3 regions of the Pseudoalteromonas sp. BSi20429 genome follow, and region 2 is predicted to be linked to each of the others. Evidence: predicted binding sites of a transcription regulator. Region 2 holds the regulator's gene; each other region holds the start of a gene.
The links. Region 2 encodes LexA, which represses DNA repair genes until DNA is damaged. Its sites were predicted from a motif close to TACTGTATNNNNATACAGTA; they were not measured.
Positions count from the first base shown of each region.

Region 1: P20429_RS07945 (YebG family protein) is a predicted target of LexA. The motif match lies at 4,657-4,676, and genes of this name have one in related genera.
Region 3: dinB (DNA polymerase IV) is a predicted target of LexA. The motif match lies at 3,562-3,581, and genes of this name have one in related genera.

Region 1 covers NZ_BADV01000060.1:216-8,567, reverse strand. Annotated here, with positions in the region: gene P20429_RS07920 (TonB-dependent receptor) at 1-971, shown strand, start outside; gene P20429_RS07925 (peroxiredoxin) at 1,031-1,636, opposite strand; gene fadR (fatty acid metabolism transcriptional regulator FadR) at 1,999-2,712, opposite strand; gene dsbB (disulfide bond formation protein DsbB) at 3,271-3,789, shown strand; gene P20429_RS19650 (DUF6170 family protein) at 3,791-4,093, shown strand; gene P20429_RS07940 (ComEA family DNA-binding protein) at 4,118-4,414, opposite strand; gene P20429_RS07945 (YebG family protein) at 4,728-5,045, shown strand; gene putP (sodium/proline symporter PutP) at 5,321-6,799, opposite strand; gene P20429_RS07955 (EAL and HDOD domain-containing protein) at 7,133-8,352, shown strand, end outside.
Region 2 covers NZ_BADV01000071.1:9,066-17,417, forward strand. Annotated here, with positions in the region: gene P20429_RS19755 (S41 family peptidase) at 1-969, opposite strand, end outside; gene P20429_RS20895 (hypothetical protein) at 953-1,360, opposite strand; gene P20429_RS06060 (endonuclease) at 1,460-2,113, opposite strand; gene P20429_RS06055 (DnaJ C-terminal domain-containing protein) at 2,345-3,313, shown strand; gene P20429_RS06050 (chaperone modulator CbpM) at 3,313-3,633, shown strand; gene P20429_RS06045 (membrane protein) at 3,709-4,434, opposite strand; gene P20429_RS06040 (hypothetical protein) at 4,748-5,128, shown strand; gene P20429_RS06035 (PaaI family thioesterase) at 5,129-5,569, opposite strand; gene lexA (transcriptional repressor LexA) at 5,737-6,354, shown strand; gene coxB (cytochrome c oxidase subunit II) at 6,838-7,980, shown strand; gene ctaD (cytochrome c oxidase subunit I) at 7,980-8,352, shown strand, end outside.
Region 3 covers NZ_BADV01000023.1:58,263-66,614, forward strand. Annotated here, with positions in the region: gene P20429_RS14575 (fumarylacetoacetate hydrolase family protein) at 1-376, shown strand, start outside; gene P20429_RS14570 (hypothetical protein) at 327-1,250, opposite strand; gene P20429_RS14565 (aldo/keto reductase) at 1,367-2,419, opposite strand; gene P20429_RS14560 (thioesterase family protein) at 2,438-2,866, opposite strand; gene dinB (DNA polymerase IV) at 3,594-4,646, shown strand; gene P20429_RS14550 (leucyl aminopeptidase family protein) at 4,776-6,296, shown strand; gene P20429_RS14545 (methyl-accepting chemotaxis protein) at 6,369-8,006, opposite strand; gene P20429_RS14540 (S9 family peptidase) at 8,149-8,352, opposite strand, start outside.

The DNA.
Region 1 (8,352 bases), on a different contig from region 2:
GCGACTTTGGTACAACAACAAATCCAAAAATAGCTCTGCGCTGGGCACCGACTGATGAAGTAACGGTTCGTGGTTCTTGGGCGCAAGGCTTTAGAGCGCCTTCGTTAGCGCAAATAGGCTTAGGTCCATCACAAAAAAGCCAATTTTTTGTTGATACACAGCGCTGTGAACAAACAGGATTAGATTGCCAAGCACTTGATTACAACATTGAGTTCTCTGGTAACCCTGATTTACAAGCAGAAGAGTCAGAATCATGGAACGTGGGCGTTATCTGGGCACCAACAGCTGAGTTTGGTTTAAGTGTTGATGTATGGAGCATTACTCAAGATAATAAAATCGATGAAGAAGAATTTGGTCCTATTTATGCTGCAGAATGTGGTAACCAAAATAGTACCGTATGTGTTCGTTTAGCTCCTACAGGCGGAGCAAGCTTAGGCACAATACAAAAAATACACAGCACATTTAAAAATTTATCATCGCAAGAAGTGTCTGGTGTTGATGTTTCAGCAAACTATAACCACTCTCTTGATGACTTAGGTTTACTTAAATTTAATTTAGAGTGGGCATATCAAGATAAGTTTGAAAAAGATGGTCGTGATTACACGGGTGAATATGGCTACCCAGAGCATCGCTTTATTTTCTCAACCAACTGGGAAATTGGTGAGTTTAACACCAATGTAAATATCAGTTATGTAGGCGAATTTGAAGATACGCCTGATATCGACTTTGATGGCAATTTAGACTTTGATAGCAATACTTCACGTATGATTGACTCGCAAACGCTTGTTGATTTACAAACGTCGTACCGTATTACTGAATCAGCTAAAATATCTTTAGGTGTTAATAACTTATTTGATGAAGAGCCACCATTTGCAATTGGTGATGGCGATGGCGATTTATACGGTTATGCATCAGCTGTGCATAATCCTCGTGGCCGCTACTTGTACACTAAAGTAAGCTTTTCTTTCTAAATAAAAGACACAAAAAAACCGCCAATTGGCGGTTTTTTTATTTAAAACTAAGGGCTAAATTATAGCTCGCCTTCGTTTTCAGATAAGAACTTAGCAACGCCTTCAGGGCTTGCGTCCATACCTTTTTTACCTTCAGTCCAACCAGCAGGACATACTTCACCGTGTTCAGTGTGGAACGCTAGCGCGTCAACCATGCGAAGCATTTCGTCGATGTTACGACCTAGTGGTAAATCGTTCACTACTTGGTGACGTACATTGCCTTCTTCGTCGATTAAGAATGAACCACGAAATGCAACACCTGCTTCTGGATGCTCAACGTCATACGCTTTACAAATTTCGTGTTTAACATCTGCAACTAGTGCGTATTGAACTTTACCAATACCGCCGTCTGCAACAGCAGTGTTACGCCATGCGTTATGTGAGAATTGTGAATCGATAGAAACACCAATTACTTCTACGCCACGCTTTTGAAACTCTTCAAAACGCTTATCAAATGCAATAAGTTCAGAAGGACATACAAACGTGAAATCTAGTGGGTAAAAGAAGATAACTGCTTTTTTACCTTTAATTGTTTCATGAAGGTTATAGCTATCTACAATTTCACCGTTACCAAGAACAGCTGCAGCGGTAAAGTCTGGTGCCTGGCGGCCTACTAATACACCCATTTTATTCTCCAAATATTTTGAGTTTGTTTTCAATTGCTTTCGCAATGCTGGTACTTATATGGGCGCTAAAAATTAAAAACCAATAGCGAACACATATAATTAGTTGGCATTCTAAAGTTATTCACTACAAAAGAACAATCGCATTTAACGATGTGAGCAATCGAAAATAACGAACACTTGCAACTTGCACTAATCTGCTTGAATAATAGGTCTATTTTGAAGTGTAAATCACGCTGTAATTAGGTAGAGATTTTGACGTTACTGAAGAAGGGTTAATACATTAAATTATTTAAAAATTCATATATGTGGTATTAATTTTACAGGTACAAAAAAACCTGCAAATGCAGGCTTCTCGTTTAGATTTAATCCATTATATCTGAGGGCATATCGCCTCGGATTTTTTGCCAAATCTCACCTGTTTGATGACCGTATTTACGCATCATCGAAATAGCACCATCGTGCTCTTTATTTTCTGCCAAGATTGTTAAATCTTTATAAAACTGACGAGCAAGTTCACGAGTTCCAGCATCAGAGAAGTAATGACAACCAATCTTTGAATAAAAGCCTCTAAAACCGTTGAGTATTAATACATAAATACGGTTATTACCCGCAACGGCTAATTCATGATGAACTTTGTAATCGTAGTCAGCAAATGCCTGCGCAGTATCTTCTAGCTCATGACTTTGTGATAAAATTTCAATTACACGTTCAGGATTTAACTTAATTGCAGCACGTGTATAAATAGCACTAATATTAGTACGTGCAGATAAAAGCTGATCTGTCAGCTCAGGCATCTTGTCTTCATCTAAGCGCGCTAGTGTTTCAAGAATATTTAAGCCAGACGTTTCCCAAAAGTTATTTACTTTTGTTGGTTTACCATGCTGAATTGTTAACCAACCATCACGTGCTAAACGCTGTAATACTTCTCTCAAGGTCGTTCTTGTTACACCAATTAACTCTGAAAGTTCTCGCTCGGCAGGTAGAATTGAACCTGGAGGGAAATCGCCGTTCCAAATAGATTCAACTATATATTCTTCAGCAAATCCTGCTGGGCTTTTCGCTTTAAAAATTCTCATCCAGTTCCCACTCGAATTAATCAACACTCATCGTTTTACACGAATAACTGACTGATTGTACCAGACGAAGCATAACTAACAAGTAAAGTAATATATATTAATAAAGCAAATGAGTAGAAATTAAAGATTAATAAATAATAAATAATAAATAATAAAATTTAGGTTTTTCTAATATAGCTACAATGTATAAATATACAGAGCAATATTCATTGTAGGTACATTGTAATTATTGGTATTTTTTATTTACACCATACCTAGCTTAATCAACTTAAAACACATAAGTACATTAAAAAGGAACACCTATGCAACAGAGCGTTCTAACCGCAACTTTAAAGAATTGATTAGACAATGTACCATGTAGTATAAGTAAGCGATATAACTAAGCTTATGTATCAATGGGAACTAAGTAGAGCGTCATGTAGCCTCTGCTGAGGCTGCATTGAGTGGTCAATAATTTCATCTTATAAAAAGCGACTTCGGTAGCTTTTTTTTCCTTTTTGTTGCCGCATACATTATCCTAGGTCATAATCTAACGTCTTATTTAAACGCGGAATTTTTATGAACTGGCTTGCCCAATTACCCACCCAACGTACCCCGTGGCTTTTATTTACAGCTATCGTTTTTTTACTTGAAGTGACCGCCCTTTTCTTTCAATACCAAATGGGATTGGCGCCTTGCATAATGTGCATATATCAACGTACAGCCGTACTGGGTCTATTAGGCGCAGGAATCGTAGGTTCGACTAAACCACAGAGCAAAGCAGTTCGTATATTAGCGTATGTAATTTGGGGTGTATCGAGTGTTTGGGGATATTTAATTGCTCGCGAGCATATTGATATGCAAACCACCACGGACCCTTTTGCATTTAGCTGTGAGTTTGAACCAAACTTCCCATCGTTTATGCCGTTACATGAATGGATACCTAGCTTTTTTCAGGCGACCGGGGATTGTGGAAATATAGATTGGCAATTTGTTGGTTTGAGCATGCCTGCTTGGATGGAAATTATATTTGGGATTTTCTCACTAACACTATTTATTATAGTTATTGGCCGTTTATTAATTAAAAAGTCGATTTGATATGTTTACATTTTTTTCAAGCCAATTGGATGAGCTTAAGCACCTAAAGGTACGCAAGCGTCAGGACGTAATAGCACTTTCTTTAAGTATGTTATCGCCAACTGATAAAGTGTTACTACGTATTATTAAATTAATATTACTAAGTCCACTATTTTTAATATTCACGGTATTTAAAGGTTGGATATTAATCCCGTTTTTGATACTCGGCGGACTTTGCTACCCACTTTTAACAACACCTATTGAAATCAACTTTGCTAAAAAACACTTAAGCGATGCATTAAAACAATTTAATCAGGGCGCATAGCGCCCTGATTGTTATCTACTGCTATTAAAGTGAAATTTTCCCCTCTAATTTGGCTAATAGTTTTTTACCAATTCCTTTAACTTGCGATAAATCACTGACGCTTTTAAATTCGCCGTTTCCTTCACGATAATCCACAATTGCCTGCGCTTTTTTCTTACCTATACCTGGTAGCTTAGCAAGCATCTCTGCATCGGCATTATTTATACTAATTGTCTCAACTTGAGGCATTTGCTTAGTTACTTCCGATAGTTGTGCATATACGGTAGTTGCAGGTAGTAAGCATAGTAAGCTTATTATGAATAAATTTTTTAACGTTTTCATCAAACTTGTCCCTATTCTTCTTTTCTTAATTTTGAATGTTGCTCAGGAAAACCAAAAAGTAAGGAACTGAAAAGCTCATCATTTAAAGTGTACCTAAACGCATTATCACTATGATCCGAAATCCTGAAAATGCAGCTGGTACAACAAGTGATTGCTTAACTAAAGTAAAGTTACCGTTTTTTGTCAAATTTAAGACACCTAAAAATTAATACTTCGCGCTTGCAAATTTACGCCCAAACCATTACTGTACATAAAAACAGTAATCTAATGGTTTTTACAAACCACGGTGCCAAGCAATTTTGCAGGAGAAATCATGGCTGTTGTTGTTAAATATGTTGTAGAACGAAACGGAGTCGAGCGTATGACGTTTACTACCAAAAAAGAAGCTGATGCTTATGACAAGATGCTCGATATAGCAGAATCACTTGAGCTAATGCTAGAAAAGGTAGACGTACCGCTCAGTGAGCAACAAATTGAATCACTTGCTTTAGAAATAGCGAAAAGCAAAGATGACTTTATGACCATATTAAAGGGCGGCAAAGATCCAGTTGTTACCAAAGCGCCAGCAAAAAGTAAAAAGTCAGATAACGTTGCATCAATTGAAGATAACAACGATAAAAAAGCAAGTTAACTCGTAGATTGCCCTCTCCTCGGACGGGACAAACTAAATAAAAAAGGGAGCAACTTAGTTGCTCCCTTTTTTATTATACCAATTCGCTTAATTCAGTGATCTATTTTGAGGATGGAAAAACGTGTTGATAGCTAGGCAAAAAATTTGATATTTAGTTGTTCTAAATGATAATTTTTTAACGCCGGTAGCAACACGTTTAGCACCGCAAAATGATTAAGTACTATCGCGGATTGGTATTACTTACTACTCATTTTAAAATGAATAGTAATTGCTATTTAAAGCCCTTTTTCTACTTCATCAAATAAAGCAGTGATGTTTTGCTCTGGCTCTTTTGTTACTAAGCTAACAACAACAATTGCGATACTCGCTAAAATAAAGCCAGGTACTATTTCATACATAAAGCTACTTAAACTTTCACCATTAATAGTAAACGGACCATAAATCCAAACAAGCACTGTAAACGCACCTACTAACATACCAGATAAGGCGCCAGCAAAATTCATACGTTTCCAATAAAGACTAAACAATACAAGTGGTCCAAAAGCAGCACCAAAGCCAGCCCATGCATTACTTACTAGGTCTAAAATAGAGCTATCTCTATCGTACGCTAAATAAATTGCAAACAGGGCAACAAATGCAACGCTAATTCGACCAACAGTAACTAATTCAAAGTCGCTAGCATCTTTACGTAAAAATGTTTTATATAAATCTTCAGTCAATGAACTTGAGCTTACTAGCAATTGCGATGAGATAGTACTCATTATAGCAGCCAAAATTGCAGCTAGTAAAAAGCCAGCAATAAGTGGGTGGAACAATAACTCAGAAAGAATTAGGAAAATCGTTTCAGGATCTTCAACTACAATATTATTTTCATAAGTATAAGCAGCACCAAATATACCAGTACCAACAGCACCAAGGGCAGCAACAATCATCCATGTCATACCAATACGGCGAGCTTTAGGCATATCCTTAACACTACGTACCGACATAAAACGAACGATGATATGTGGTTGACCAAAATAACCTAAACCCCATGCCATTGCAGAAATAATACCTAATGCAGAGCCTGCTCCAATCCAGTTAAGCATATCTGGATTTACACTATGTAAAGTAGATTCCAGAGGTTGTTCAAGTAAAGAGTATGCAACAGTAGGCACTAGAATCAGCGCGATGAACATGATACAACCTTGCACGAAATCAGTTAAGCTAACCGCTAAAAAAACACCAAACAAAGTGTATAAAACAACAACACCCGTTGTAATGTATAAACCCACTTCATAACTTAGACCAAATGAGCTTTCAAACAATTTTCCGCCGGCTACAACACCAGATGACGTGTAAAGAGTAAAGAAGACTATAATCACAACAGCTGATACAACACGTAATAAGTTTGACTTATCATTGAAGCGATTTGAGAAGTAATCTGGGATTGTTATAGAGTCATTTGCTTTTTCAGTGTACACACGTAATCTAGGTGCAACTAACAGGTAATTTAACCAAGCACCAATCACCAAACCAATTGCTATCCATGTACTACTAAAACCAGTAACAAACATCGCACCAGGTAGGCCCATTAAAATCCAGCCACTCATGTCAGACGCACCTGCAGATAGTGCAGCAACACTTGGTGATAGATTTCGTCCACCTAACATGTAACCTGATACATCGCCAGTAGATTGCTTATATGCATATAGTCCGATACCCAACATTACAACAAAATATAATGCTAATGAAATAATCATTCCTGTTTCCAAATTAGCCTCCGCATAATTATTAATAACAGGCTCTTGATCCGAATATTGACTCTTAAAATATTATAATAAAGACACTATTAGGATAAAAACCATTCTCGCTGACTATATCATGCCTAACAATAAAATCTCCAACTTGTTGCTTCCAGCTGATACAAAAATACTCATGTTGAATAATTTTAAAGCGAATTGGTAAAATATAATAAATTAAATAGAAGAAACACCTTAATTTATAATGATAATTTATTAATCATGCAAATATACGTAATGCTATTTTGAATCTTTTTGCCATATATTAATACAATACCCAATTACATCACTCTTACGGAACTGTTTATGTATTTTTACGCTGCACGTCAACCGATTTTAGATAGAGATAAAAAACTTATCGGTTATGAGCTTTTATTTCGTGATGGCGTTGATAACGTATTTCCCGATATAGATGGTGACGAAGCAACAACACGACTTATAGAGGGTAGCCAGTTTAATTTTGGTTTAGAAGATTTAACCGACAATAAACCTGCCTATATAAACTTCACCCTAGAAACACTATCAAAGGGTTACCCTACACTACTAGGTAAAGACACTATAGTTGTAGAAATACTTGAAACTATCCAGCCTGGTAAGCGTTTATTAGCTATCGTTAAAGATTTAAAAGATAAAGGTTACACTATTGCTCTTGATGACTATATTCATCAACCTGTATGGCGTCATTTTTACCCATTTATTGATATTATTAAAATAGACTTTTTAGCATCCGATATAGATACAATAAAAACGGTTCTAAACGATTTAAAACCGCACTCACATATTAAGTTACTTGCCGAAAAAGTAGAAACCTATGAAATTTACCAACAAGCTTTAGAGCTTGGGTTTGATTATTTCCAAGGATTTTTCTTCTCAAAACCTGAAATGGTACAAAGTAAGGCTCTACCACCATCAGAAATGGCATTAGCTGAATTACTTTACGAAACATCAAGTGTTGATATGGATCTTAAGAAAATCACTGATGTGTTTGAACGTGATGTAAACCTATCTTATAAATTACTTAGGTATTCAAATTCTGCCGCATTTGCAAGACGCGCAGAAATAAGTACCATTAAGCAAGCTCTTATAGTGCTTGGCGCCAATGAAATTAAAAAGCTATTGTCACTACTGTTTGCAGCACAAGTATCAGCAGATAAACCTGTAGAGCTAATTAGGCTATCGCTTACGCGCGCTCGATTTGCTGAATTGCTCGCTATATCCCATGGGCAGTTTAAAGATACCGGCATGGCATTTTTAACCGGTATGATGTCGCTAATGGATGCTATTTTAGATGAGAGTATGGAAAGCGTCATGAAAAAGCTTCCACTTTCTAATGATATAAAAGCAGCGCTATTAAACGATGAAGGCTTGCTAGCAAAATATTTAAACTTAGTTAAATACTACGAACAAGCAAACTGGTCAGCTGCAAACGAGCTAACGAAAGAGCTAAATCTAGGTGAAAAAGTTCCCGATGCTTATCATGAAGCGCTAGCTTGGGTTAATGAACAAATGCAGTTAGTAGTGAACGA
Region 2 (8,352 bases):
AGCATCAAATTGTGGAGTAGGGGTTGGTGTAAAACCCGCAGCGTATTCGCCAAATTCTTTGCTATTTACGCCACTAAACTGAATAGTGTAATAGGTTGTTGCGCAGTTATGAGTTGGGGTAAAGCCATAGGGCTTACCGCAGGTTGTGTCGCCAATTAAAATAACTTCTGCGTCTATACCTTTTAAACCATTAATAAAAGCTTCTGATGCCGAACAGGTGCCTGATGTGCTTAATACATAAACCTTTGATAGGTTTAAATCAGGTAGGTTTTCACCTGTGCTAAAAAAAGTAGAGTAATCTATTTCTTCATCAATAAATGGGAAGGGCGAATCAACGGGTTGTTTATCGTTTTGTTGAGTTTGATAATAAAAGCGGTTGTTAACGTTGGCGTTACCGGCAACCATATAAGCCAATTGTGCCGACAGTGCTAATAAACCACCACCGTTATATCTAAAGTCGATTACAAGCTCATCAATACCATCGGTTTTAAACTTATTTACCGCATCAATAAGCCCTTCTTGGGCAATGCTTATATGGCTATTAAATTGCATGTAACCCACGCTTGAACCATTTGCAGTTGTAATCGTTTTAACATTTTGAACAGGTGTTTGTTCAATATTGCCAGCGGTTACATTAAATGTTTTTTCGGCGCCATCGTTACTGCGTACAACAATAGTATGTGAGTCGCCGTTAGTAGGACTAAATAAACCTTCGTTAAGCATATCTACACCCGACTCTGTATTGGTATTAATGCTAACACCGTCAACTGAAAGTACGGTATCACCACGTTGAAAGCCTATTTGGCTTGCCGGCGAATCATCTTCAAGATAAGCAACGCGTAAAATACGATCGGCTGTATCGCCAATAAACGCCCAATTTATACCGTAACCAGAAGTAACGCCCGATTGCGCTTCTTGAAAGTAATCTTCAGTAGGTTCTGAAAAATGAAAGTTATCTTTTTTTTGCACCTGAGTCGGTAAGCTGCTCTGTTTTTAATTGAGCGAAGTAATCGGCTACTGTTGTAAAGCTTTCAGGGTCGTTATCGGCAATCTCATCATACCAAAGGTATGTTTCGTCGCTCCAAGAGCGAAGCCAAAGCTTTTCATAAAGGGCAGAACCCGCTTGATCTGGGTAGGGGTTGTTGTTATTAAAGGGATCGTTACCCGTACGAGGGGTTTCGCAAAAGTTTTTTAAATCGTTAGAGGGCTCAAATACCGCCGCTGTCCATGTTGGGCTGCTACTAACAGGTGTTGTAACTACAGGAGCAGAGTCGATACCGCCTCCGCCGCCACAACCCGTTAAAGCAAAGCCCGAAAGTGCTGCAAAAATGGCAAGCGAGGTTTTATTATTTTTAAACATAGTTAAGGACTTTCTGTAAATAAGTTGTTTAAAATATTACAACACTCGCTCGTTTATTCAACATTTATAACTTTGATTTATGTAAATGAGTGTTAAAGCTTAGAGCTTGCTCGCACTACTTGTATCTGCAAATGCTTGCTTTTTCCACGCATTAAATAACTTTTGCTGTTTATCAGAGATTTTTAAACCGTATGTTTTTTGCATGTAAGCGTAAGTGTCGGCTATACGTTTACGTGCATAGACAGGCGGTTCAACTACACGTTGCTTAAAGTTTACTTTTACTTCGCAACGACCATACTGTGAGGCGTTTTCGCTAAGCATACCAAAACGATAATTAGAGCGATCGGCATTAATTTCGCCAATAGCTGGCGCTAAGTTATTTATATCAGCTTCCATTTTTCTAAATTTAGCACTTACTTTACGGCAGTTTTTACGTCCGCCATCTTGCCAACATTGTAGCTGATGACCAAATTCCCACGCCGGAACAATATGTTCCCACTCAATGCGTAGTGCTCGCACATTTACTTTGCCTGAGCGGGTAAGTGTATTTCGAGGAATGTAACCACAGTTAGAAGGATCAGGAATGAGTTTTTTGCCTTCTTTTTTAATATCACAACCGCAGTAAATACTTTTGGCGTTGTCAGGGAGGGTTTTAATTAAATGTCTTTTAGCCGTTGAAAAACGGGTAAATTGTTCGGCTGATACCGAAACGCACACACAACAAGCCAGTAAGGCCAGAATAAATCGAGTCATATCCATCACAAATGTGAACTACAGGAACAGGCAGTTTAAAGCCTTGAAGATAAAAGATAAAGTTAACTTAAGGCCTGCACTTATATTACTAAAAAGTGTCCGATTAATTTTTTATTCAAAGTTATTTTCACTATTCATTTATTTCTTACTATTTATCGTATTTTAACCACACAAGATTATACGTTAAGGAGTATGCTTAAAGCTTACTCAATATGGGGATTTGGATTGCAAATGAAATTTGTTGATTATTATGCAGTGCTTGGAATATCGCCTGATGCAGACGATAAAGCGGTTAAAGTAGCTTATAAAAAGTTAGCCAGAAAATATCACCCAGATGTAAGCAAAGAGCCTCAAGCAGAAGATAAGTTTAAAGAAATAGCAGAAGCTTACGAAGTCATTCATAACAAAGAAGAACGCACTAAATACGACGAGTTACGTCGTCATCAACAAAATCGTGCTCGTCAACAGCAAGGTAATTATGGTGGTAACAATGCCTCATCGCAAAGTAATTATCAGCAAAGCGATCCTCAAACCGATCAAGAGTTTTCTGATTTTGTTAATTCAATGTTTGGCGGCGCCGGTGGATTCAATCGTTCCGGGCAGAGCAGAAGTAACGCCGCTCGCGCGCAAAAAGGACAAGATGTGGAAATAGAGTTCCCGATTTTTCTTGAAGAGACTTTAGTTGATACCGTTAAGCCTGTTGAGTTTATGTTACCGCAGCGAGATAGTAGTGGTCGTGTCTCTGAAATTAAAAAATCACTTAAAGTGAAAATTCCCGCAGGCTCAGTAAATGGCGAACGAATTCGACTAAAAGGGCAAGGCGGATTAGGGTCAGCGAACGGGCAAAATGGCGACTTGTACTTACAAATTAGTTTAGTGCCCCACCCATTATTTGATGTTGAAGGTCATAACCTAAATATAGTCGTCCCTCTTGCACCATGGGAAGCGGCTCTTGGTACAAAAATAAATTTACCTACGTTGGCAGGCAAAATCCAATTAACTATTCCATCTAATAGTCAGTCTGGTCAACGCTTGCGTATTAAAGGTAAGGGATTAATGAGTAAAAAAGCCAAAGGTGATTTATTTGCTGTGCTTAAAATTGTTAATCCAACATCTGTTGATGATACCAGTAAAAAACTTTGGGAAGAATTAGCCGAAAAAGCTCACTTTGATCCCCGTAATAACTGGAGCAAGCCATAATGCAAATTATCGTGACACAAAAAGATGATTTACTTACTAGCAAAGAGCTATGTTTGAGTAGTGATATTAGCGAAGCAATTTTATATGAGCTAGTTGAGCACAATATTGCGGTTCCAATTGAGGGGAAGCATGTTACGCAGTGGCAATTTACGGTATCTGCAGTGACCTTAGTTAAAAAAGCGGCCCGTATTCAACATGACTTTTCGTTAGATTGGTCGGCAATAGCTTTAGTTTTACAATTGCTGGATGAGCGTGATGAGTTGATTTTCGAAAACGAAATGTTAAAGCGACATTTGAGTCGATTTAAACACTTGGAATAAAATCTGCCCTTGGGTACTTCCTAGGGCTTATTTACTCTTTGGTGAAAGTGCGCTAGTTCTTAAAAACCAATATGACTACTTTGATTTATTCTTACTTTTAATTCGGATAAATCGTTTTAGTCGTATGTTTTGCATAAGTAGTAATATTCCACTTAGGCAAAAAAGTACGCTGGTTGCTGCAAAACTAATAAGCAGCGGATTATTAAAATCCTCTCGCTCATCGTAATCCATAATATGTAACATCCAAAAAAAGTCGAAAATTCGCCATAGTGTGCTGCGAACGGTGACAACTCTGCCGTTATTTTCTGACAAATACAGTGTTGTGTTAAATGTGTCGTCAAATTGTACCTGCCAAACATTGGTTTTATATCCAACTTCTCGCATACCTTGCTTTAGCAGTACAGCGCTTGTCACTTGAGCATCAATAAGTAAGTGTGCTTTAGCATTTGCGGTAATTTGTATTTTAGTTGGCGGCTCAAAAGGCCGGCCTGTTATACCGTTAAAGCTTTGCTGTTCATCTTTATTTATTACTGTAATTATAGGTGTGGTTAAAAAGTTCTCAAAAATTATTTGTGTTGGATTAACCACCTGAGATGCAATATCGTCAAGGGAGGCAACATAATCAGCCTGCGTAAATGGGTTATTAAGAGTACGTGTTGCAAGATGCTCCCCATGAACTTTATCAAGAGGAATAGCGCTCATGACTAAACCGCCTAATAGCCAAGCTAAAATTTGTAATGTGAGCAAATAACCGAGCCATTTATGTAACTTGCGAGCATACTTAAATATTTTTTTATTCATGTTTTAGTCTTATTATTTTTAGAGGCTAGTTTATTACATTAATGGGATTAGTTACTGCGACATTTTGTCGCAGTTTAAACTATAGCTTACTGTAATCATTTAAAAATAAAAAAGATTACACTTAAATTGCTAACATGACTTATTTGTTTAATTGAGCTGAGTGTTTGATATCCAGCTAGCTTTAAACGCTAAAAAATACTTAAAAGCTGCGAAATATCTATATAAAGTGGTTAATAGAGCATAGTTGATTTGGTATAACGGTAAAACTGCGTTAAAGTTTGCAATGAAATTATTAGAGGATAAATACGAAACGATGTCGGAAATTCAATTTTTAAATGTAGATCTTGAGCTTGAATCAAAGCAAGATATTAGTTTGCTAGTGGCAGACTTGAAAAAAGTCGCGACGATTTTACATTATGACAAAGACGAATACCGTCAATTAGCGCGTATTGAAGCAACAGGTGTAGTAAACACGCCTGACAAAGCAATAAACCATATATGTGAGCTTATTGAATCGTGTTCGCGTAACGCGCTAAAGCAATGGTTAAGCTGTTCACGTAGAACGTTTGATATTGGTTTTGAATCAGGCACTTCCCCTAAGTGCTTTAATCAAGCCTTAGATGCAGATACATTACTACGTATATCTGCGATTGGTGCGGGTATGGAAATTACAATTTACCCAATCGAAAAGTAACTACCTTCGCTCTACGACTGCTGCGGTCATTTTTGATACGCAGCACAGCTCATTGCGGCTATTTGTAATTTTTATTTCCCACACTGAACTACGTTTGCCAATATGAAACGCTCTTGCCGTTGCTGTTAAAGTGCCGTTGCGAGATGCTTTTAAATGACTTGCGCTAATTTCCTGCCCCACGCAGTAAAATTTTGTAAAATCGACAACAAAGTTAGCTGCATAGCTGGCAACTGTTTCGGCAAGTACAACGTTAGCACCGCCGTGAACCATTCCCATTGGGTTATGATGCTCAGGAATTGCCGGCATAGTGGCTACTAAGTAATCATCACCAATTTCAGTGACTTCTATTCCCATGGTTTTCATTAATGTTCCTTGGCCATCAATGCCTTGTTCTAACTGCTTGCACAGCTCTAAAGTGATGGGCTGGTACCAAATACTCATAATGACTCCTTTGCTTTTTTAATCATTTATAAACCTAGCTTTAGTTATATCCCTAAAATGTACACAAGTGAAATTACTTTGGCTATTTTAAGGCTTAATTTAAATTTGCGATTTTTATTTAACTGTATATACTCACAGTTAAATGTACTGTATGGAAAACCAGTTGTATGCGACCATTAACGAACCGCCAAGCTCAAATACTCGAACTAATTAAAGTTTTTATTAAAGACACTGGTATGCCTCCTACACGTGCTGAAATAGCGCAAACATTAGGTTTTAAAAGTGCCAATGCTGCTGAAGAACATTTAAAAGCACTTGCTAAAAAAGGCGCAATTAAAATGAAACCAGGTGCAAGCCGTGGTATTCAGTTAATTGAAGAAGAAGAGCCAGAACAATTAGGTTTACCGCTTATAGGGCGTGTTGCTGCTGGTTCACCTATTTTGGCGCAAGAGCACGTTGAAAGTCACTGCAAAATCGATCCATTAATGTTTAAACCGGCTGCAGATTTTTTACTACGCGTTAACGGTATGAGCATGAAAGATATTGGTATTATGGATGGTGATTTACTTGCTGTACATCGTACTCAAACCGCTGAAAACGGGCAAGTTGTTGTTGCCCGCCTAGACGAAGACGTAACTGTAAAACGTCTTGAGAAAGCGGGTCGTAAAGTATTACTTCATGCTGAAAACGACGATTTTGAATCTATTGAAGTAGATCTTGAGAATGAGTCTTTTAATATTGAAGGCTTAGCCGTTGGCGTTATAAGAAACGCTGATTGGATGTGACTTTAAAAATAGCTTTTAAACAAGCAGTTTTATAAATGCGTACTAATTAGTACGCATTTTCTGCTTTAAATTCGCACTAAAAATAGGGCATAAATAGCTCACTGACAATTTAAGCTGTAAACTTTTTTGCACTTATATTTTCCCCCTCCGAATGCGTTAAACCCCTTTGTTTTGCTCATCTTTTGAACTTCCTGTTACCTAGTTGGTTACTGATTTTTTATTAATTACTCAATATCACCTGGTTGTTTTTTATACTAAAACTTGCTTGTTGTTCATTTTTTAGCTAATTATTAATGTGCTGAGCTAATAATAACTCACAGCTTTTTAGTTTTGAGAACACACAATATACACAAACACGTTGTTGGCGCAGCAAAACCAATCAATATTAAATGAGATTGACTAAAAAAATAAAAATAACGAATTGGCGTTTAAGCCGTATGCCTCTTCGCTTTGCATTCGCAATAGCATCAAAGGAGCCGTCACATGGGTAAACTGACCTCTACCTTGTGGCTTATATTATGTGTTTTTTCGCACCCAGTTTTGGCTAACAGCCAATACAATATGCGCAAAGGCGTAACCGATATAAGCAATAATGTATATCAGCTGCACATGACCATATTTATAATATGTTGTGTGATTGGGGTGATAGTGTTCGCAATTATGTTTTGGGCACTTATTCATCACCGTAAATCTAAAGGGGCTGTACCTGCCCAATTTCACGAAAGCACTAAAGTAGAAATACTTTGGACTGCAATCCCGTTTGTTATTTTAATTGCTATGGCAGTACCAGCCACTAAAACTCTAATTGCAATGGAAGATGCCAGCAAAGCTGATCTCACTATTAAAATTACAGGCTCGCAATGGAAATGGCATTATGAATATATGGGTGAAGATGTAGAGTTCTACTCTATTTTATCTACCCCGCAAGATGAAATAGCGAATCTTGCAGATAAAAATCCTAACTACTTACTTGAGGTTGATAAACCTCTCGTACTGCCAATAAATCAAAAAGTACGATTTTTAATGACTTCTGACGATGTTATTCACTCTTGGTGGGTACCTGATTTTGCAGTTAAAAAAGATGCGAATCCCGGCTTTATAAACGAAACATGGACGAACATAAACGAAGAAGGTACTTACCGAGGCCAATGTGCTGAGTTGTGTGGTAAAGATCATGGCTTTATGCCCGTTGTGGTGGTCGCTAAATCTGAGGCTGATTTTAAAACGTGGCTTGCAGATGCAAAGCAAGCTAAACAAAAAGCAGTATTAGCAGATGCCGCATTACTTGATAAAACCCTCCCGAAAGAAGAATTAATGACTTTAGGCGAACAAGTATATATGGCCAATTGTGCTGCATGTCATCAGCCTACTGGCATGGGGTTACCGGGTGTATTTCCTGCACTTAAAGGCAGCCCGATAGTGCTTGGCGATATAAAAGATCACATTGATGTAGTTACCCATGGGCGACCCGGTACGGCAATGCAAGCATTTGCCAAACAGTTATCTATAAAGCAATTAGCAGCGGTTATTACTTATAAACGTAATGCGTGGGGTAATGATACGGGTGATGTTATTCAACCGAGTCAAATACAGGCAGCACTTGATGCCAAAGTGGAGGCGAACTAATGAGTAGCATAGTAGAACAACCTAACGCCAATGAAGCTCATCATGCTCATCACCCAGCTAAAGGTTTTAAACGCTGGCTTTACACAACTAATCATAAAGATATAGGTAGTTTATATTTAATTTTTTCGCTGACCATGTTCTTAATTGGTGGTGGAATGGCCATGGTGATCAGAGCTGAATTATTTCAACCAGGTTTACAGTTGGTCGATCCTCACTTTTTTAATCAAATGACCACCGTGCATGGTTTAATTATGGTGTTTGGTGCGGTTATGCCGGCCTTTACAGGCCTTGCTAACTGGATGATACCACTCATGATTGGCGCGCCAGATATGGCATTGCCAAGAATGAATAACTGGAGCTTTTGGATTTTAC
Region 3 (8,352 bases), on a different contig from region 2:
CCTTGATTTAACTAAGCGTACTGTGCAAAGTAAATTAAAAAATAAAGGGCTTCCATGGGAGCGCGCTAAAGCGTTCGACGGCTCTGTAATTTTAACTGATTTTGTAGCGCTAACTGATGCAATGAAGCACTTTACCTTTGAACTTAAAATTAATAATGAAGTGATTCAGCGAGGTGATACTCATTTTATGCTGCACAACCCTGACTCAATTTTACAAGAAATTAGTGAATTTATGAGCTTAGAAGACGGTGATGTAATAATGACAGGTACACCGTCGGGCGTAGGTGAGGTAACAGCTAAAAGTATTTTTGCAGTGGCGCTTTATGCTAATGATCAGTGTTTGCTTGAGCATCAGTGGCAAGTAAGTAAAAATTAATGACTTGCTGTTGGTAGTGTTTATCAAAGTCAGTAAAGGTGGTTTTAAGCCAATTATGCTGACTTTGTTGATACTCAGGCGATTGAAGTACATTATTTTTTAATGCGCGGTTAATTTTTTTAAGGGCTTGCTCTGCAAAATTATTAGGTGCTTTAGCCGCACAGCCTATTGCTCCTCTTATAAATTGAATGTCATTTTCTGCAATTGGCACACTTTCTATATTCGTATACTCCCCTTGTTTATTAAAGTAATCAGCCATAAACGGGTAATCAATTGAGTAGTCTAAAAAGCCGTGACTCAAGCGTGCTATAACAGCCTGACTTTCATTTTCGCTACTCCAACTTAACGAAGACTCTTTATCTCGTTTTGTATTTTCAATAATTGTATTAATTTTAGTTGTAAATTTACGAGCAGCCGCTTGCCCGTATACATATTGCGGGTCGGTTAATAAATTAATAAGGTGAATAGGCGAGCCGTGCTTTTCTTCTAATTGCGGCTTTAGCTCTTTAGTCGTGATAATTGAAAATGGGGGATATACCGTTGTTGGATTTGAGTAGTTAAGCTGTTGGTTATTATTTTTTTTATAAATAACACACGGGAAGCATACGTTTTTTCCTTCATTTAAATATTTATTTATACGCTGCTGAGGAACAATTAAGCGGGTATGTTTTACATCAGTTATGGTTCTGATGAGTTGCTCGGTTAGGTTGTCGCAAATTCCACCTTGTGGTGCACTTTCGCTTTTAGCTATATGAAAAGGGGGCGTGTAACTTTGCAGCCAAATAATTTCTTCTAGAGGCTGTACTTTTTGCTCAACAGCGTACGCGTTAAATACAATTAATAAGCAAAATGCATAGTATCCGTTTTTCAGCATTGATAAGTGTTCGTTGAATTAAGAAAACCTAATAAAAGTATAGTGTTGGTTGTAGTAGGGTCAAATATTTTAGTCAAAAGCAACCTCATTCAAGGCTGCTTTTAACTCATACATGCTTAATAAGGCATCGGGTGGTTTCTAAATATAGTGTTAATCTCACTAAGAATTTCGTCGTTTAGCGTTATGCTAAATGCGTCTATATCTTCCTTTAATTGAGCTATAGATGTTGCTCCAATAATTGAAGAAGTTACGCCATCTACTTGGTTACACCATGCTAAGGCTAGTTGTGCTGGAGTAATATTGTTTGCATGAGCCAGCTCAACATATTGCTTAGTTGCTTGCTCTGCATTGGGTGTATTTCTAAAAATACCGTTACGCTGCATGAAGGTCCAACGAGATCCTTCTGGGCGAGCACCGTTTAGGTATTTACCCGTTAATAAACCGGCTGCTAAAGGCGACCACGGTAAGTAGGCAATATCTTCGTGTACACATTGTTCTATTAAATACGGCCAGTCTTTAGCGTGCGCTAAGCTAAACTCATTTTGAATAGATACCATACGCGGTAAGTTATGCTCTTTGGCCAAACTTAAAAACTGGCTTATACCCCATGGCGTATCGTCAGATAAACCGCAGTGCTTAATTTTACCTGCTTTAACACATTCATTAAGGCCTTCTAGAATATCAAGCATACTAGCTTGTTGCTCTTGTGTATTTACGTCGGTAAATTTAAGAGTGCCGGGCCACTGTCTGCCAAAGTGCGGGGTAGAGCGGTTTGGCCAATGCAGCTGATATAAATCAATATAGTCGGTTTTAAGGCGCTTAAGTGAATCGTCTACGGCTTCTATTACCGTTTGGCGCGTAATATTGCCACCATCACGTACCCACGATAATCCATTGCCTGCAATTTTTGTAGCAAGTACCACATCGCTGCGCTTTTGCTGATTACGCGATAGCCAATCGCCAATAATCTCCTCGGTTTTACCATAGGTCTCTGGCGAAGGAGGTACAGCATACATTTCGGCTGTATCAATAAAGTTTACGCCTTGCTCTAGCGCGTAGGCTATTTGTTCATCAGCGTCGCTTTGAGTATTTTGTTTACCCCAAGTCATACTCCCTAGGCACACTCGAGATACGTTTACGCCACTGCTACCTAGTGGGTTGTATTGCATAAAAATTCCTTAACTAAATTAGTTTTGAGCATGGCTGATTAAAGCCGATAAAAGAGGCTCGGAGATTGGGGCTTTTTGCCCTGTAGTAAAATCAAACATTACAACTTTAGATGCACCCGTAGTCGTTATTGCTTTTTGTGCATGGCTGTAAACGGTGTAGTTCATGGTAAAGCGATCTGTTTTAAGATCTGTAATTGTAACGCCTACAGTGAGTGTGTCGGGAAAAGTTACTGGGCGTTTATAGCGAACGTTATTTTCGCTTATTACTGGGCCCACACCGTTTGGGCTTATTGTGTCGAACAGATTTATTTTATTTAAAAAGTCGATTCGGGCTATTTCAAAGTAACGTAAATACACTACATTATTTACGTGTTGTAGGGCATCCATATCAGCCCATGCTACGGTGATATCGGTATGAATAGGGTGCTGATCTTTAAACGTTTGCATTATTTATTGGCCCTTGATTTTCAAAGTACTTAGATTATCAACATGGTGTTACGAGCTCAAGGTAATTAATGGCATGTTTTTTTATAAGATGATTGTACCTGTTTAATTTTAGGTCTACAGTTAAATTACACAGACACACAAAAACACACACAAAGGTAATAATATGCAGAATATAATTAATTGGTCCTTAGCTTGTTTGGTTTTTATAGCCTCTTTTACCTGTTACGCGATGGGGAATGAATCTGGCGCTATCATTTTAATGTTGGCAGGATTTTTATTTGAGGTTATGTATTGGCTACGTGGTTATAAAGAATCAAAAGATAATAAGCGATTTTTTTAATCGCTAACTAGGGCCTGTTGACCTTTCAGGATTAAAATTTGTTCAATCTAGGTGCTATTTAATCGCGGCGCGAGGCTTGTGACCTAGTGGGCTAAGTAAAAACCGAGCAAAGCTTCCGCGTCCTGCTCACGCCCCTTACCTACATCCATGTAGGCAACAAAGAGTAAATTGCCCCTAGGCAGAACCCTTCGGGCAGCGTATGTTTGGCATTTGTGCTACGTTATCGCCTATTTATGGGGAATAACCACACTACATAGGCTCTGCCTTGCCTAAATACCAAACATACTGCTGCAAATTTAACCTCGAAAGATAAACAGGCCCTAGGCTTGCTTATCACATTTGATTCTATAATAATGACTGTATAAATAACCAGTTTTTGTTGTGGTGATGAAGAAGTTTATTCACATAGACATGGATTGCTTTTATGCAGCAGTAGAAATGCGAGATAATCCAAAACTTGCATGTGTACCGCTTGCTATTGGAGGCAATAGCCGACGAGGCGTGCTCTCAACCGCTAACTATATAGCTAGAGAATATGGCGTGCGATCGGCTATGTCGAACTATCATGCTAAACAATTATGCCCCGATTTAGTTATTGTCCCAGGGCGCATGGCTGTATACAAAGAAGCTTCAAATCAAATACGTGAAGTATTTAGCCGCTACACAGATTTAGTTGAACCTCTTTCTTTAGACGAAGCCTACCTAGATGTAACAGACAGCACCGCTTGTAAAGGCAGTGCCACACTTATTGCACAGCAAATAAGAGCCGATATTTACAATGCCACCGGGCTCACTGCATCAGCAGGCATTGCACCGATTAAATTTATTGCCAAAATAGCCAGCGACGAAAAAAAACCGAATGGTCAATTTGTCGTTTTGCCTCATGAGGTCGATGATTTTTTAGCGCAATTACCGCTGGGGAAAATTCCGGGGGTGGGTAAAGTAACGCTCGAAAAGCTAAATTTAAAAGGCTTATATACCGGTAAGGATGTACGTGAAAAAGGCGTTAACTGGATGCAGCAACATGTGGGTAATTTTGGTGTGTCGCTTTATCAAAAATGTGCAGGTGAATATGTTGGTAAAGTGTCAACAGATCGCATCAGAAAGTCGCTGAGTGTTGAGCATACCTACGAATACAACAAAACAAGTTTGCAAGAGTGCTTAGATGAGCTGCCAAAATTGTTAGACGAATTAGTTTTAAGGCTTAATAAACAGCAATTACAAAACCGTATTAATAAGCTGAGTGTTAAAGTGAAGTTTGCAAATTTTGTAGTGACCTCAGCCGATCAGGCATACCACGAGCTAAACACAGAAATATTTATTCAACTTCTTATTAAGGCCTATCAACGAGGGCTACAACAACCTGTAAGATTACTTGGCATAGGCGTTGGCATTAAAAGCGAGCCAGAACAAAACTTCCAACTGAGTATTCTCGATTAAGCTGTAAAGCCTGTAACCCCAAGTTGCCATTTATTGGCAAGTTGTATAATTAGCCCATCGCACCTTGCTGGTCTTCAATATTTAAATCGACGATAATAGGGGCTTATGTTTTCTAACAGGACTTTATTTATGGCATACCCTCAAGCGGTTAGTGCAAGCCTTGAATGCACATCTCATGATGCGCTTATTATTATTAGTGATGACTTTTCTCTATTACCAAATAACTCATTACGTGATGCTATTTTAGACCAAGCAAAAGTTGATTCTCGTATTGGTAAACAAGTTACTTTATTAGTGATTGAAAACAAACGCGTTGTACTTGCGCCAACGGGTCCGTTAAACAGAGATTACGACGATGTACGCCGTTATTTTGATGCTGCTAAATTAGCAATTAACGAAGCAAAAGCGTCGGGTAGTGTTAACCCTGCATTATTTTTACCAAATTTAAATGGCGATAGCCGTTATCAGCATGCTTTAGAAGTTGCTTATTTAGGCGCTTGCCAAGCCTTATGGCAGCCATTAGAAGCGCGTGAATATCACGGTGAAAGTATTGAACCTATTACTCAAATTGGTTTAGTTGGCGCAAGCGAGCAAACAATTAAAGCTGTTAATGCAATTGCTGCGGGCCAATATGCCGCGCGTGACTTATGTGGCACCGAACCTGAGCGTATGGCTCCACCACGTTTTGCTGATTACTGCGTTGATTTATTTAAAGGCTCAAACATTGCGGTTGACGTAATTGATGATATTGCAGCTATTGATAAAAACTACCCAATGCTAAGCACTGTTGCTCGTGCATCGTATGCAGTTGAGCGTCATCACCCACGTGTTGTTAAGCTTGAATATGTACCAGAGGGCGAAATTACTCGTACACTTATGTTTGTAGGTAAGGGTCTTGTATACGATACAGGCGGCGCCGATTTAAAAGTAGGTGGCCATATGGCAGGCATGAGCCGTGATAAAGGCGGCGCTGCTTCTGTTGCGGGCTTTATGAAAGCTGTTGCGGATTATCAGCCTAAAGGCGTTAAAGTAGTATCGTACTTGGCTGTTGTTCGTAACTCTATTGGCTCGGATTGTTTTGTGCCAGATGAAATTATTACTAGCCGCGAAGGTATCCGTGTACGCATTGGTAATACCGATGCAGAAGGGCGCTTAGCAATGGGCGACCTGCTTAGCGAAATGAAAGATTTAGCTAAAGGCGAAATAAACCCAACGTTGTTTACTGTTGCTACATTAACGGGTCACGCGGCACGTGCAATGGGTCCTTACGGTGCGTATGTTGAAAACGGTCCAGCTCGTAGCGCAGGTGTTTCACGTCAAATAGCTGACCTTGGAGATTTGTGGGCCGATGGCGCAGAAGTATCGCGTTCTCGCCGTGAAGATTACGACTTTATTAAACCACGCACGCTAGCTGACGATGTACTCTCTAGTAATAATGCGGCATCTGCAGTTACTGCTCGTGGACATCAGTTCCCTATGGCGTTTATGGCTATTGTTGGTGGGCTTGATAAGCACGGTAACGACTCTGCGCAACCTTTGCCTTATGTGCATATGGACATTGCAGGAAGCGGTGTTGAAGGCGGTGATTGGCAGCATGGCAAGCCAACGGCTGCATCAGTAACGAGCTTGTTTGCACGTTACTGTTTGTAAGCTAAAAACTTACATGCAATAAAAAAGCCCTGTTAATTCAGGGCTTTTTGCATTTTATGAGAACGGTATCGATTAATCTAATTTAAAACGATTAACTACGCTCGAAAGCTCTTGGCTACTTTGTTTAAGATTATCACTGGCATCGGTAAGCTGTTTAGTATTATTTAATGATTGCTCAGTTGATTGAGATAGCTCATTAATACGTAAATTAACCTCGTCGGCAGCTTGAGTTTGTTGCTCTGTGGCGCGTGCTATTTGGCTGTTCATTTCGGTAATAATTGAAACAAGTCGTTCTATTTCATTAAGTGAAGTATTGGCTGATGACGCCTGATCTACGGTAGAAACTGAAAGTGCTTGGCTTGATTTAACTGCTTCTACTGCTGCTTTTGCACCTTCTTGAAGTTTAGTGATCATGGTTTGAATTTCGTCGGTACTTTGCCCTGTACGACTGGCCAGAGTTCTTACTTCATCTGCAACAACAGCAAATCCTCGGCCATGCTCTCCTGCGCGAGCAGCCTCAATGGCAGCGTTTAATGCCAGTAAGTTTGTTTGCTCCGATATGCTTCTTATTACATCAAGTACAGAGCCTATATTATGGCTCTCGTTGGCTAAATCTTCTGTTACACGGCTGACTGTTTCTATGTTGCTTGAGAGTGTTTCTATTGCTGTAATTGTTTGCGCAACCACATTTTTACCCGTTGATGCGTTTTGTGCTGCATCCTTAGCTGCTTGCTCTGCGGCTTCGGCGTTACGGCTTACATCATGTATTTGGTGAGTCATTTGCTCCATAGCAGCTGCAACTTGGGTTGAGCTATCGTTTTGAAGCTCAATAAACGAGTGGCTTGTTCTACTTGAATCATCAACTGTATGCGCATGCTCGCTTACATCGTTTGCACTTTGTGATACATGAACAAGAGACTCTCGCATTTTTAAAACAAATAAATTAAATGAGTGTGATAGTTCAGATATTTCATCGTTACCGGATTCATTTAATGTACGAGTTAAATCGCCTTCACCTTGTGAAATATCTTTCATCATATCGGCTGCTAAACGAGTAGGTATTAAAATGCTCTTGCCTATAAAGTAACTAAGTAAAATAACAGCAATAATCATAATTGTTGCACTGACGACTATTAGATTACGTTGCTCGCTAAATGCTTCGTCAATTGAATCAAGATAAACACCTGAGCCAATAATCCATTGCCATTGATTAAAACCTTTAACAAATGCGATTTTTTCAACTGGTTTTTCTTTACCTGGTTTTGGCCATTTATAAGGAATAAATCCCTCGCCAGAGCGTTTAACTATATTAACCATATCAACAAACAATGCTTTGCCGTCAGGGTCTTTATTATTGGTTAAATCTTTTCCTTCAAGAGCAGGTTTTATAGGATGCATAACCATTTTTGGCTGGTAATTGTTAATCCAAAAGTAATTGGTTTTGTCGTAGCGCAGAGCTCTTATTGCATTAAGTGCTTGCGATTGAGCTTGTTGTTGAGTGAGAGTATTATTTTGCTCAAGGTCATAAAAGTGCTCGATTATACTGTACGCAGTTTCTACTACATTTTGTGTTTTAAGGTACTGCTCGTTTTTAAGAGAGCTATATTGGTGAGTTAGGCTGGCTACACTAAGCGCTATAAGCCCAAATACAACAATAGCTATGAGCAGCGAGAAACGTTGGAATATACTAAAACTACGTAGACTAGGCATACATTTATCCTCAAAAAGTGTGCGCTTTAGCGCATAGAATAAGCGTAGCTAAAAAAAGAGTTTAATCTAGGCTTAACGCCCATTAATGCAAAAAAAAGGCTGATTTATCAATCAGCCTTTAGTCTGTTATTACTTTACTTGCTTATTTAACATCAAAATGACGATTAAAGAAGTTTGTAATTGTTTGATGTAAGTGTGTTTGCACTTGTTTACCACGTAGGCTGTGCTTAGAGCCTGGGTAGGTCATCATTTCAAACTGTTTTTCGTTATCTTGCAGTTGTTTAAACAATTTAGTTGAATGAGTAAACAGCACGTTGTCGTCAGCCATTCCATGATAAATCATTAA